One region of the Bacillus sp. TCT6 genome, then DNA from elsewhere that is predicted to be linked to it. Evidence: predicted binding sites of a transcription regulator. Region 1 holds the regulator's gene; each other region holds the start of a gene.
The links. Region 1 encodes Rex, which represses fermentation and respiration genes when NADH is low (regulators of the CRP and FNR family bind a similar motif). Its sites were predicted from a motif close to TTGTGAAATATTTCACAA; they were not measured.
Positions count from the first base shown of each region.

Region 2: AC0ONG_RS23825 (L-lactate dehydrogenase) is a predicted target of Rex. The motif match lies at 1,701-1,718, and genes of this name have one in related genera.
Region 3: pflB (formate C-acetyltransferase) is a predicted target of Rex. The motif match lies at 1,483-1,500, and genes of this name have one in related genera.
Region 4: hcp (hydroxylamine reductase) is a predicted target of Rex. The motif match lies at 1,740-1,757, and genes of this name have one in related genera.

Region 1 covers NZ_JBVYHX010000001.1:3,941-7,139, reverse strand. Annotated here, with positions in the region: gene AC0ONG_RS00040 (CPBP family intramembrane glutamic endopeptidase) at 147-896, shown strand; gene AC0ONG_RS00035 (YdiK family protein) at 893-1,084, shown strand; gene AC0ONG_RS00030 (redox-sensing transcriptional repressor Rex) at 1,114-1,743, opposite strand; gene AC0ONG_RS00025 (ABC-F family ATP-binding cassette domain-containing protein) at 1,931-3,199, shown strand, end outside.
Region 2 covers NZ_JBVYHX010000001.1:4,615,499-4,618,697, forward strand. Annotated here, with positions in the region: gene AC0ONG_RS23820 (PTS sugar transporter subunit IIC) at 1-636, opposite strand, end outside; gene AC0ONG_RS23825 (L-lactate dehydrogenase) at 659-1,609, opposite strand; gene AC0ONG_RS23830 (spore coat protein) at 1,855-2,103, opposite strand; gene AC0ONG_RS23835 (hypothetical protein) at 2,117-2,302, opposite strand; gene AC0ONG_RS23840 (MBL fold metallo-hydrolase) at 2,416-3,135, opposite strand.
Region 3 covers NZ_JBVYHX010000001.1:234,037-237,235, forward strand. Annotated here, with positions in the region: gene AC0ONG_RS01055 (glycosyltransferase family 2 protein) at 1-1,269, shown strand, start outside; partial or broken gene AC0ONG_RS01060 (hypothetical protein) at 1,238-1,458, shown strand; gene pflB (formate C-acetyltransferase) at 1,611-3,199, shown strand, end outside.
Region 4 covers NZ_JBVYHX010000001.1:3,040,930-3,044,128, forward strand. Annotated here, with positions in the region: gene hcp (hydroxylamine reductase) at 390-1,676, opposite strand; partial or broken gene bla (subclass B1 metallo-beta-lactamase) at 2,418-2,933, opposite strand; gene AC0ONG_RS15520 (DUF3784 domain-containing protein) at 3,075-3,199, shown strand, end outside.

The sequences.
Region 1 (3,199 bases):
AACTTTTTCCTGTCTCCTACTTTAATTTAAAATACGTATTTACAAAAAAATCATAATTCGAATGAAAGTTTATATCGTAGATAACATATTTACATGTTATCCTACCTCATCTCATACACTAGAGTTAGAAAGGATGGTTAAACCATTTGAAGAAACAATACTGGTGGATTATCGTTACATACATTTTAATGCAATTATCTGGCGCTGTTGGATTACCACTTCTCCTAAAAACAGGACTCTATGATAATAGAGGATTTACCATTGAGGAAAAAGGACAAATCATAATGGGACACTGGGCAATTATTAGCTTCTTTGTTGCATTATGTATCGTACTTTGGTTACTTAGAACAGATATTCGCGACAGACATTTAGATGCAACGCGCTCTTCTGTTCCAGCTACAATTGGGTGGATTTTCATCGGATTATTCTTAGCTTTCTTTTCACAAATAGTTGCCGGTATGATCGAGATGCAGCTACTAGGAATTAAACAAGGTTCAGAAAATACAATGAAACTGATGGAAATTGCACGAACTACTCCTTGGTTCCTTATTGTTGTATCTATAATCGGACCTATCTTAGAAGAAATCGTATTTAGAAAAATTCTATTCGGTGCACTTTATAAGAAGTTCAACTTCTTTATTGCAGCTATCATTAGTTCACTTGTATTCGCAGCAATTCATTTTGATTTTACTCACTTATTGGTATACACTGCTATGGGGCTCGTATTCGCCTTCTTATATGTGAAGACGAAGCGCATTATCGTTCCTATTGCAGCTCATGTTGCGATGAATACATTAGTCGCTATTGGGCAAATTTTTATGAGCAATGAGCAAATTCAAGAAATGATTAAAGAAGCTGAAAAAATGCAAGGATTTATCGGAGGATTTTTTGTATGAGAAACTCACCATTGTTCATGGCCGCATTATACTTCCTTCTTGGATGTATCTTTACACGCTTCGCCATTACGAACGTGACAGATACAATCTGGAATGTGTGGACAATACTATTTGCAGTTATGGCAACAATTGATTTTAATTTGGCACTTCGCCTTATATTAGTTAAATTCACAAAGAAGAAACAATAATAAAACGCAGAGGTCGCTTCCTCTGCGTTTTATTGTGGATAGTTTTTCAAAAAGTAAACTAATGTTTGTAACTCTACAGCTAAATCAATATGATGAATTCTAATATTCTCTGATACGTTTAATCGTGCTGGTGTGAAATTCAAAATACCGTGCACGCTCGTTTCAGCTAATCTATCTGCTACAGCTTGTGCTACTGTAGCCGGTACTGTTAATATTGCCACTTGTATATCATTTGATAATCTCTCTTCTAATTCATCTAAATGATATACAGGAATGCCCCCGATTTCTGTTCCAACTTTCTCTTCACTAACATCAAATGCCATTTCAATTTTTGTATTATTGTTTTTCGTGAAATTATAATGTAAGAAAGCGGTCCCTAAATTACCTACTCCAATAAGTGCTACACGCGTTATATCATCTTGATCAAGTGTTTCGCGGAAAAATGATAATAAATAATTTACGTTATATCCATATCCCTTTTTCCCTAATGCTCCAAAATACGAAAAATCTCTTCGTATTGTTGCGGAATCTACTTTTACCGCTTCACTCAATTCGGCCGATGAAACACGCTGCTTACCAGAAAGAGATAAGTTTTGGATAAATCGATAGTATAGAGGCAATCTTTTAGCAGTGGCTTGTGGAATCTTTTGCTGATCCATATGACCTCTCCTCTCTTCCTATCTTTATTCATATACTTTAATCAAATACAGAAGTTTAGCACTCATTAAATTCCTTGTATAATAAAGAGAAGAAGTATTCTCTCTTTATTTTAAACTATACACTATTTTTAGTATGATTGAGAAATATAAACATGGCAAAGTTAAGAAATTATTTGAGGTGAGAACATTGATTTTATTACAAGTAAATGGACTTTCGAAATTATACGGTGCAGAAACAATTCTTGCAAACATAAAATTGGAAGTACAAACAAAAGATCGTATCGCATTAGTTGGAAGGAATGGAGCTGGAAAATCTACATTATTAAAAATTATCGCTGGTGAGTTATCACATGATGGTGGCGAAATTATAAAACCGAAAGATGTCTCAATCGGGTATTTAGCTCAAAATACTGGCCTAGAAACGTCTTTAACAATTTGGGATGAAATGCTAACCGTCTTTACCCACTTACAGCAAATGGAGACAAAACTTCGAAAGCTTGAGCAAGAAATGGGAAAAGAAGAAAACTTTTCAAACGAAGCTATATATGAAAGATTGTTAGCTGATTATGACCAATTGCAACTCAATTATAAAGATCAAGGTGGATATCAATACGAAGCGGATATTCGCTCCATTTTAAGCGGCCTTGGCTTCCCAGTTGAAACACACCAGACGACGATCTCTACTTTAAGTGGCGGGCAAAAAACAAGATTAGCTCTCGGGAAATTATTATTAACAAAACCAGACTTACTTATTTTGGACGAGCCTACAAACCATTTAGACATTGAAACATTAACATGGCTTGAGCAATATTTACAAGGTTATCCTGGCGCAATATTAATCGTTTCCCATGACCGTTATTTCTTAGACAAACTCGTTACACAAGTATATGAAATTTCGAATAAAGAAAGCAGACGATTTGTTGGTAACTACAGTAAATATTTAGACTTAAAATCAGCATTATATGATCAAGAAATGAAACGTTACGAAAAACAACAAGATGAAATCGCAAAACTTGAGGACTTCGTTCAAAAGAATATAGCTCGCGCTTCTACAACGAAACGTGCTCAAAGTCGCCGTAAACAACTAGACAGAATGGAATTATTAACGAGACCATTAGGGGATTCTAAGTCAGCATCATTCCACTTCGATATTGAAAAGCAAAGTGGAAATGATGTTTTACAAGTAAAAGATGCAACCATCGGCTATGAGGAGGACCCTATAATTGAACACGTAACTATGCGCTTAACTCGCGGAGATAGTGTTGCCTTAGTTGGTCCAAACGGAATTGGGAAATCCACATTATTAAAATCTATTGTGAATAAGTTACCACTATTAAATGGTAATGTTTCTTTCGGATCAAATGTATCTGTTGGCTATTATGACCAAGAACAAGCAAATTTAACATCTTCTAAACGGGTTTTAAATGAACTATGGGATGAATATCCACTGCAACCT
Region 2 (3,199 bases), 4.6 Mb from region 1:
AAACTGAGCAACGCAGCCTGCAAGAGCAGCACCACCTGCAACACCGTCTAAGCTAAGTGCGATCGCTAACGCAGCTGATGAAGCTGGAGAGATAAGTAATAATCCCCAAACTACTGCAATGACGATAGAAGCGATAAACGGGCTACCAGCTGAGCTATCTTTAATAAATGCTCCAACTGTATTTAAAACAGGAGTAATATTATGAGATAACCAAATACCTACTAAACCAGAACCTAATATTGCCGCAAATGGAACGAGCATCATATCTAACGCAGTTTTTCCGCTTAAACGTTTACCAATATATACAGCTAAAGTTGCTGTTAATAAAGCACCGATTGGCTCACCTGTTTTAATAATTAGACCTGCTTCAGTAATTGAAATGGATCCGGCACCAATTGCTCCAGCCACCATAGCCGAGAAGATTACAAGGCCATTTGCACCGAGCATAAAAGCAATTCCGGCACCAATTGCTGGTGCCATAAGTGATTTTGCAACAACTCCGATTGTAATAAGTAATGGTATATCAACAATTCTTCCTATATTTTCGATCAGTAAACCAATTCCGAGGGATACGAAAATACCTTGTGCGATTCCAGCAGATGCTTTAAATACACGAGACATTATATATTCCTTCATTTGTTTCACCTTCTTCTATAAGTTAGTAACCAATTGTTTTCATATAATCACGTAAAATATCGTTTGATTTTGCGAATCGAGATTCTTCATCCTCTGTTAAATTGAGTTCTACAACTTCTCTTATACCGTCTCTAGTAATAATAGCTGGTACTCCTGTACAAATATCATATTCACCATACTCACCATCTAAAATGGCTGATACAGCAATGACACGGTGATCATCATTAAAGATTGAGCTTGCAATATATGCTAGAGAATTTCCGATTCCGTAATAAGTAGTTCCTTTACGTTTATAAATTTCCCATCCGGCTTTTGCAGTCTTCTCAACGATTTCATCTAAATCTATTTCACCAAATCGTTCTTTTTGTTCTTCTAAAATTTGCAGAATTGGCTTTCCACCAACAGTTACGTGAGACCAAGCAACCATTTGAGAATCACCATGTTCTCCTAATGAATACCCATGAATACTACGAGGGTCTACATGTAGCATTTCAGATAAAATTGTTCTTAAGCGAGAAGAATCTAGTGATGTACCAGTACCGATTACGCGATTTCTAGGTAATCCAGATAATTTCCAAACTTCATATGTAATAATATCAACTGGGTTCGATGCAAGTAAGAAAATACCATCAAATCCACTTTCCATTACGCCACCAACAACACTTTCCATAATCTTCGCACTCGCTCCTAAAGTATCTAAGCGACTTTGCCCTGGTTTTGGTGCTGGTCCTGCTGTAATAATGACAATGTCCATATCTTTGCAGTCTTCATAGCTTCCTGCATATACTTTTGTTCTTGTATTTGTAAAGTTAATGCAATGTGATAAATCCATTGCTTCCCCAACTGCACGTTCATGATTTATATCAATTAATAATAGCTCTTCGCAAATCCCTTGATTTACAATGGAATACGCACAACTTGATCCAACTAATCCAGTACCGATAATTGCAATTTTTCTTGTATGTCTTTTCATAGCAATCTCTCCTAATTGATCATATAATCTATTTCTTTTGTTCTTTACATTCTTAATTATAGAGGTTCCCACGATAGAAACCATGGATACTTTGTGAAATATCGAACAAAGTTTTTGTCCTTTTTATGAATTGTTATATTCCATTTTCGTCATATTTGTTACAACTGGAAAAATATTTATTATGTATTTATTGACATACAAAAAATAAAACGAGCGAATTCATTTTCGCTCGTTTTTTCATCCTATTATTCTGCACTTAACTGACTTTTCAATTGCTGCACAATCATCGGATTCGCAGGTGCTGCTGGTTTATAATAACTCTTTTGCTTTGCGTACTCATACATATTACGTTGACGCATTTCATCTTGATTACGAATTTGGATTAACGTTTGATGTAACTGTTCATTATCAGACTGAGCAATATAATTTGCATAACTTGTTAAACTTGCATTTAATCCTGCTAAATAATCATTTACCATATCTTTTTCATTCATCTTTTACTTCCTCCTATCCTAGGAAAGTCATTAATTGCTGTTTCGTATTTCTTGCATCTTGCGCATCTTTTTGTAGCATTTGTTTCAGTTGTGGATCTGTACACGTCTGTGCATACTGCTCCAACTTGTTAATAATTGTTGCGTGTCCACCAATTAAATGACGTAAGTTTTCTACTTCAAGCTCTGTTAAATTTTGCATGGAATACTCCTACCTTTCTTCTTTCATTCTTCTTTAGTATTCTGTTTTTTTCAAATCGTATTCATTAAAAAGTCTGCTAAATAATCATTTAACTAAAAAGAGCCTCTAAACGATTAGAGGCTCTTTCTACTTAAATTCCTTTCCGCTTCTTCAATCGCCCGTTGCATTTGTATTAACGGATTTTCAATCATTTTCCCATGTCCTGTCGCCAATAAAGACGGCTTATACTCCAGCAATTTCTGCGCGCTTGCTAATGAAACTTCTGCATCCCACGTACCAAACATAGGAAACGGGAAAAGCCACTTCAACTGTCCTGCTACCGCTAATCCTCCTCTCGTTTGAAATGCATCTCCAACAATGAGTGCATCATTTCTTGTGTCTAAAAACGCCATTGATCCCGGTGTATGACCTGGAGCTCCAATCGCTACAAGAGAACCAACTTTATCTCCCTCTTGAAGAAGAATATCTGGAATCGTATTTATCTGTTTTGACACTCCCACTTTTATTGATGTATTTCGTTCTCCCTCTTGCAGTACCTTATCTCCTTCAAGTAAACATGCATCTCTTTTTGAAATATAGACCGGAACATCCGGCAGCACTTGTTTTATAACATCAAGCGCTCCTACATGGTCATCATGCGCATGTGTAATAACGATATTCGTAATCGGTTTTCCTATTTTCCGAGCTGATTGTAAAATCTTCTTTGCACAAAACGGTAAAGCCGCATCAATTAAAGTTAATCCTGTCTCTTCTTCAACGAAGTAACAGTTAATTGGAAATAGACGCGGTAAAAATGCGATTTGATGAACTGTTCCTACACTTATTACCTTCATCTTCTTTACCTCCATAAAAAAGAGCTGTTTACACATACATATGTAAAACAGCTTTATTCAAGAA
Region 3 (3,199 bases), 230 kb from region 1:
AAATTACAATTGTTTCTTAATCCGATTTTACATGATCAGACTGACATCGTTTTAAATAATTTGGACGCATTGTTTTTAAAGAAACAAAAACCCCATTCTGTTACAGTGTGGCGTCAAATATTAAATGCAATGTTAGAGCGTGAAGAATTAAAAATAGATTCTTTATTATCTGTACCTCATGCGTTGACGAAAGAAGTCGTCCAGAGTATTGGATACGAATGTTTAGTTAATCCTATTGTAGCTCATTTACGTATAGCACAAAGTAAATGGAGAATTAGCCGTCATTGTGCTATTGATGTTATTACGCCGAATAAATTTCGACCGGTTGAACATGCTGCATATGGCACGAGCCTTTCTCAATCTGAAAGAAGAATGATAGGTGATCATATAGAAGCTGTTGCGGAACGGATAGTAAGCAGTGATACACGCGGGGGATATTATGATGGAAATAGGAAAAGGAATAGCGTCTATCATACTTTAAATTTCGAAGATTTTTATCAAGGATGGGGCGTTACATCCAATTTGTATAAAGGAAAGCAACTATCGGTTGTTATTCCTGTACAAGATGAAGAGAAAACAATTGGAAACGTTATAGAAGAGCTTCGTAAAATTGAACCTTTTGAAATCATCGTCGTCGTAAATGGTTCGTCAGATAAAACAGCAACGATTGCAAAAGACAAGGGCGCAACGACAATTGTATATAAAGAAGCCCTTGGAAACGATGTAGGGCGTTCACTTGGAACTTATTTTGCAAAAGGAGAAATTGTGTTATTTATAGATGGTGATTTTGTTATTCCAGCTAGGGAGCTATATCCTTTTGCAAAAGCTATTGCAGATGGAAAGGACGTCGCATTAAATGATTTAAATCATTATTTAGATCTAAGAGTACCACTTCATCTTGTAACTGCGTTTAAGTATGCACTAAATTTAGCTTGTGATAGAAAGGATTTAGGGGTAGGATCACTTATTGCGGTACCTAATGCATTTAGCCACAAGTGTTTGAAAGCAATTGGGTATAAATCTTTATTGTCACCTTGTGTAGCACAAGTGAAGGCTCTTCTTTCTGGATTTGAAATTGCGTGTGTATATCGTGTTGAGGTTGATAAGATGAACCGTATTCGTCCCAGTGAACATTTTGCAAAAATAGGTCATCCTCCAGCTGTACTTCGAATTATAGGTGATCATATAGAGGGACTAGAGCAAATAATTGCATTAACAGACAATCGTGGCGGATTCTATGATGGCAATAGAAAAAGAGATGTTTTATAGAAGTAACAAAAAAGTGTACAACATGTGTACACTTTTTTGTTCTGTTATAAAAACTATAACAGATTAGGAGATAAGAGTATTACAGTTCTACAATGGGTATTGTTCTTATATTACAAAATAGGACTCGTATATAAGAATACCAAAAAAATACAATTAAGGAAAGGGTTAATTTTAAAGACTTTTAAATGAAGTTACCACTATATATATAGTGGTTTGCTCAACTTTTCACAAACATGTCACAACTATTTCGTTCACTTTCTTAAAAAAGTAGTATTCTAAGTGTGTAAGCTGTTATATAAAAAATCTTAGTCCTGTACTAATCAAAAATGGAGGAGATTAGGATGACTCAAGTATTAGAAAATGTTAAAAACGCATGGGAAAACTTTAAAGGTGAAAAATGGAAAGCAGAGATTGATGTTCGCGATTTCATTTTAAATAATGTAAACGTTTTCGAAGGAGACGAATCTTTCTTAGCAGAAGCAACTGAAGCAACGAAACAACTTTGGGATCAAGTAATGGATTTAACAACAAAAGAACGTGAAAACGGTGGCGTTCTTGATATGGATACAAAAATTGTTTCTTCTATTACATCACATGACCCAGGATACTTAAATAAAGATATTGAAAAGGTAGTCGGTTTCCAAACTGATAAACCATTTAAACGTTCTTTACAACCATATGGTGGTATTCGTATGGCGGAGCAAGCTTGTGAATCTTATGGATACGAAATGGACAAAGAACTTAGTCGTATTTTTAGAGATTGGAGAAAAACTCATAACCAAGGTGTATTCGATGCCTATACACCAGAAATGAGAAATGCACGTAAATCAGGCGTTATTACTGGTCTTCCAGATGCATACGGTCGTGGACGCATTATCGGTGACTATCGACGCGTAGCATTATATGGTATTGATCATTTAATTGAAGCGAAAAAAGCTGATTTGAATTTAACTGGTGGTGTAATGAGCGAAGATACAATGCGTTTACGCGAAGAATTATCTGAGCAAATGCGTGCACTTCAAGAACTAAAACAAATGGCTGCTTCTCATGGTTTCGATATTTCTAAACCAGCAACAAATGCACAAGAAGCGTTCCAATGGTTATACTTCGCATATCTTGCGGCGATTAAAGAGCAAAACGGAGCTGCAATGAGTCTTGGACGTACTTCTACATTCTTAGATATTTACATTGAAAGAGATTTAGCAAATGGTACTTTAACAGAAGAAGAAGTACAAGAAATTGTAGATCACTTCATTATGAAATTACGTCTTGTGAAATTCGCAAGAACACCTGATTATAATGAATTATTCTCTGGTGACCCAACTTGGGTAACTGAATCTATCGGTGGTATTGCATTAGATGGTCGTCCATTAGTAACAAAGAACTCATTCCGTTTCTTGCATACATTAGATAATTTAGGACCAGCTCCAGAACCGAATTTAACAGTTCTTTGGTCTAAACAATTACCAGAGAACTTTAAAAACTACTGTGCGAAAATGTCCATCAAAACATCAGCAATTCAATATGAAAATGATGACATTATGCGTGCTGATTACGGCGATGATTACGGAATTGCTTGTTGTGTATCTGCAATGAGAATCGGTAAGCAAATGCAGTTCTTCGGAGCTCGTGCAAACTTAGCGAAAGCATTATTATATGCGATTAACGGTGGTAAAGATGAAAAATCAAAAGCACAAGTTGGTCCTGAGTACGCACCAATTACTTCTGAAGTATTAAATTACGAAGAAGTTATGCATAAGTTTGATATGACAATGGAATGGTTAGCGGGTCTATATTTAAACACACTAAATGTTATCCATTACATGCATGATAAATATAGCTATGAACGTATTGAAATGGCACTTCATGATACGAATGTTCTTCGTACAATGGCAACAGGTATCGCGGGTCTATCTGTAGTAGCAGACTC
Region 4 (3,199 bases), 3.0 Mb from region 1:
TTTGAATTTTATAAAAGAATGATTATCATAAATAATATTTTACTTTTTAGTCTACCTTATTATTTTTAATCCATTTTCCTAATAAATGAATGGATTTTATTCATATAATTTGAGGTGGTATCGTTGGTTTTTAAAAATAGAAAGCTTATTTTCAAATCAAATGAAAAAGAGGTGAAATTATAGATATTCATGTAAAAATTTCGTTTTGGGGATACTTAAAATCTTAAGGTGATGGGCATGTGGTGTTACACTTTAAAAGCTTTATAAAATTATAAAATTTATAGATATAGCAAATTTTCTTTATTAATAATCATTTGTATGTATGTTCGTTTACTCACACACATACAAATGATTTATAAAGCCACAATTAAGTGAAAACATCTTTTCCGTTACGATAACATCATAGCCATATCTTCTGCTGCATTTGTAATTAGTTTTAAACCAAATGTTTCTTGTAATACATCAAGCACGCCAGCTGAAATAAATTCAGGAGCCTTTGGACCGATGCGAATATCTTGAATCCCAAGACTAAATAGCCCTAGTAAAATGGCAACCGCTTTTTGTTCAAACCATGATAGGACAATACTTACTGGCAATTCATTCACTTCACATTGAAAAGCATCAGCTAAAGCAGCCGCTATTTTCACTGTAGAAATTGAATTATTGCACTGTCCTAAATCAATGTAACGCGGAATTTCCGTACCAGGTACAACACCGTAATCCACATCATTAAAGCGGAATTTCCCGCAAGAAGTTGTTAAAATAACCGTTTCTGGCGGAAGTGACGTTGCTAATTCACGATAATATTCTCCGCCTTTTCCCGGTGCATCACAACCGGCGATAACAAAGAAACGCTTTATTTTCCCTTTTTTTACTGCGTCAATAATTTCTGGAGCTAATGATAATACTGTATTATGATGAAACCCTGTCACTAACTGTTCATCCGACTCCATATGTACTTCTGGAAGTTCTAGCGTTTTTTGAATTAACGTTGTAAAATCATCATTTTCAATTTTTTGTACACCTTCTAAACCTGCAATGTCATATGAAAAGAATCGATCAGAGTACGAGCCTTTAATTGGCATAACACAGTTCGTTGTAGCTAATATGGCACCAGTAAATTTTTCAAAAAGGCGTCTTTGATCATACCATGCCTTACCGATGTTTCCTTTTAAATGTTTATATTTTTTCAGCTGCGGGTATCCGTGTGCTGGTAGCATTTCAGAATGCGTATAAATATTAATGTCTTTTCCTTCTGTTTGCTTTAATAGTTCTTCTAATGCAAATAAATTATGGCCCGTAACTACAATTGCTTTACCTTCTACACGATTTTGTGTAATTTGTACAGGTTCTGGCACACCAAAATGATTCGTATGTGCCTCATCCAATAACTCCATCACCCGTAAAGCTGATTTCCCAACTTTCATAGCCATATCAATATGCTCTTGTTCGTTAAAATTAGAATTTGTTAATGTCATATATAAAGCTTCTTGTGTTGTAGCATCTACAAATGCATCCGTATACCCTAGCTGAGCAGCATGTGTGCGATAAGCTGCAATTCCTTTTAGCCCAAACACAATCGTATCTTGTAAACTCGCAATCGTTTCATTCTTACCACAAACACCCATCACTTTACATCCGCCTGTTGGCGTTTGTTCACATTGATAACAAAACATATCATCCCACCCTCTCCCAATCATTCATTACACCTTAAGCATAATACCCATTGAAAAAAAGTGATGTGATATCAATCACAATAATATATAAAGATTTGTGACAGTTCATATTGTTGACATAATATTTTTATTGACACTAAAAAATGTACATTAGTGTGCACACATCTTTCGATACTTTTAAATAGCTAAATAATTAATTTGGAGAAATATATACAACGAAAATTTTTTGAATCCTTATACAAATAGTTGCAATTCATCACATATGAAAATAGACATACAAAAACGCCATCCTTTTCTATCCTTCAATAGAAAGAATAGCGTATTTTTTATTTTAAGGAACTATCATTTTTTATTAAAGCCTTTATTGTAAAGCTTTTTATTTACAATACATTTACACTATCTTAACATTACTTACATTATTTATATGATATATTTATATAGAAACTACTTAAGAAATTTCATATACATTTTATCTTTATGATCTCTTATCTAATCAATAAAAAGATCATGTTATATTTTTATAACAGGGGTGAATTAGAATGACTGAAACTTTAAAAACACTTATAATGCTTGATGCTACTTACGTTGTTATAGCAATTATGACAGTTCTAGTATTTGTATACTTGGAATTAAAATCTCAGTAATACATGCTGGCGTAATCGACAGATTCAGCATTTAAATATAGTTAGAAGAAAGAGAGGAGAAAATTATTTCTCCTCTCTTTTGTATTTCTACAATTTCTTATTTTAATAAATCCAATGTATGTAAAAGTAATCCTCTGTCTCCTACTTCTCCATGACCAGGTACTACCGAATTTATATTTCCATATCGCTTCAGCACATTCTCAATCGATGTAGACCATTCATTTACGTATGCATCCGCAACATTTCCTAAATCTTTTGCTTCCGCAGATTTCACTAAACAGCCTCCAGCTAAAATTTTATATTGTGGCAACCAAACAACAATATTATCTTCTGTACGTCCTTTCCCTGGATGGAACGTTTCTACTTTTGTATTGCCAAACTTCAAACTCGTAATTGTTTGTAAATCTCCAAGCGGCTCTTCATATCCATTTTTCTTTGCTAATTCTGCAGTTAATGCTGTACTATGCGCTTTAATACCTCTTTCTTTCAACGTTTTTATTCCGCCAATTCGATCAGCGTGCGCATGTGTAATAATGAAATCCGTTACGCGCTTCTGAAATTTCTTTTCTACCATTTCTATTAGTTCCTTCGTTAATTTTTCATCCCAATCTGAAACTCCACAATATTCATACTTAATCTCCCCTCATTACAAATACTCCATTTTTCTATTACATTTAAAATCAAAATTGTATTTTGTTAAATTATAACATTCAGACTATAATTTATTTATAGCCCATTAACGGAGGTGTTTGCAATGACTCTCTTCGCTTCACCATCATTATTCATAGTAGCAATCATTTCATTTGCACTAGCTTATTTCATCGGAGTAAAACAATACACTTGCCTCTTATCAGGATTCAACGAACGCCGCGTGCTTGA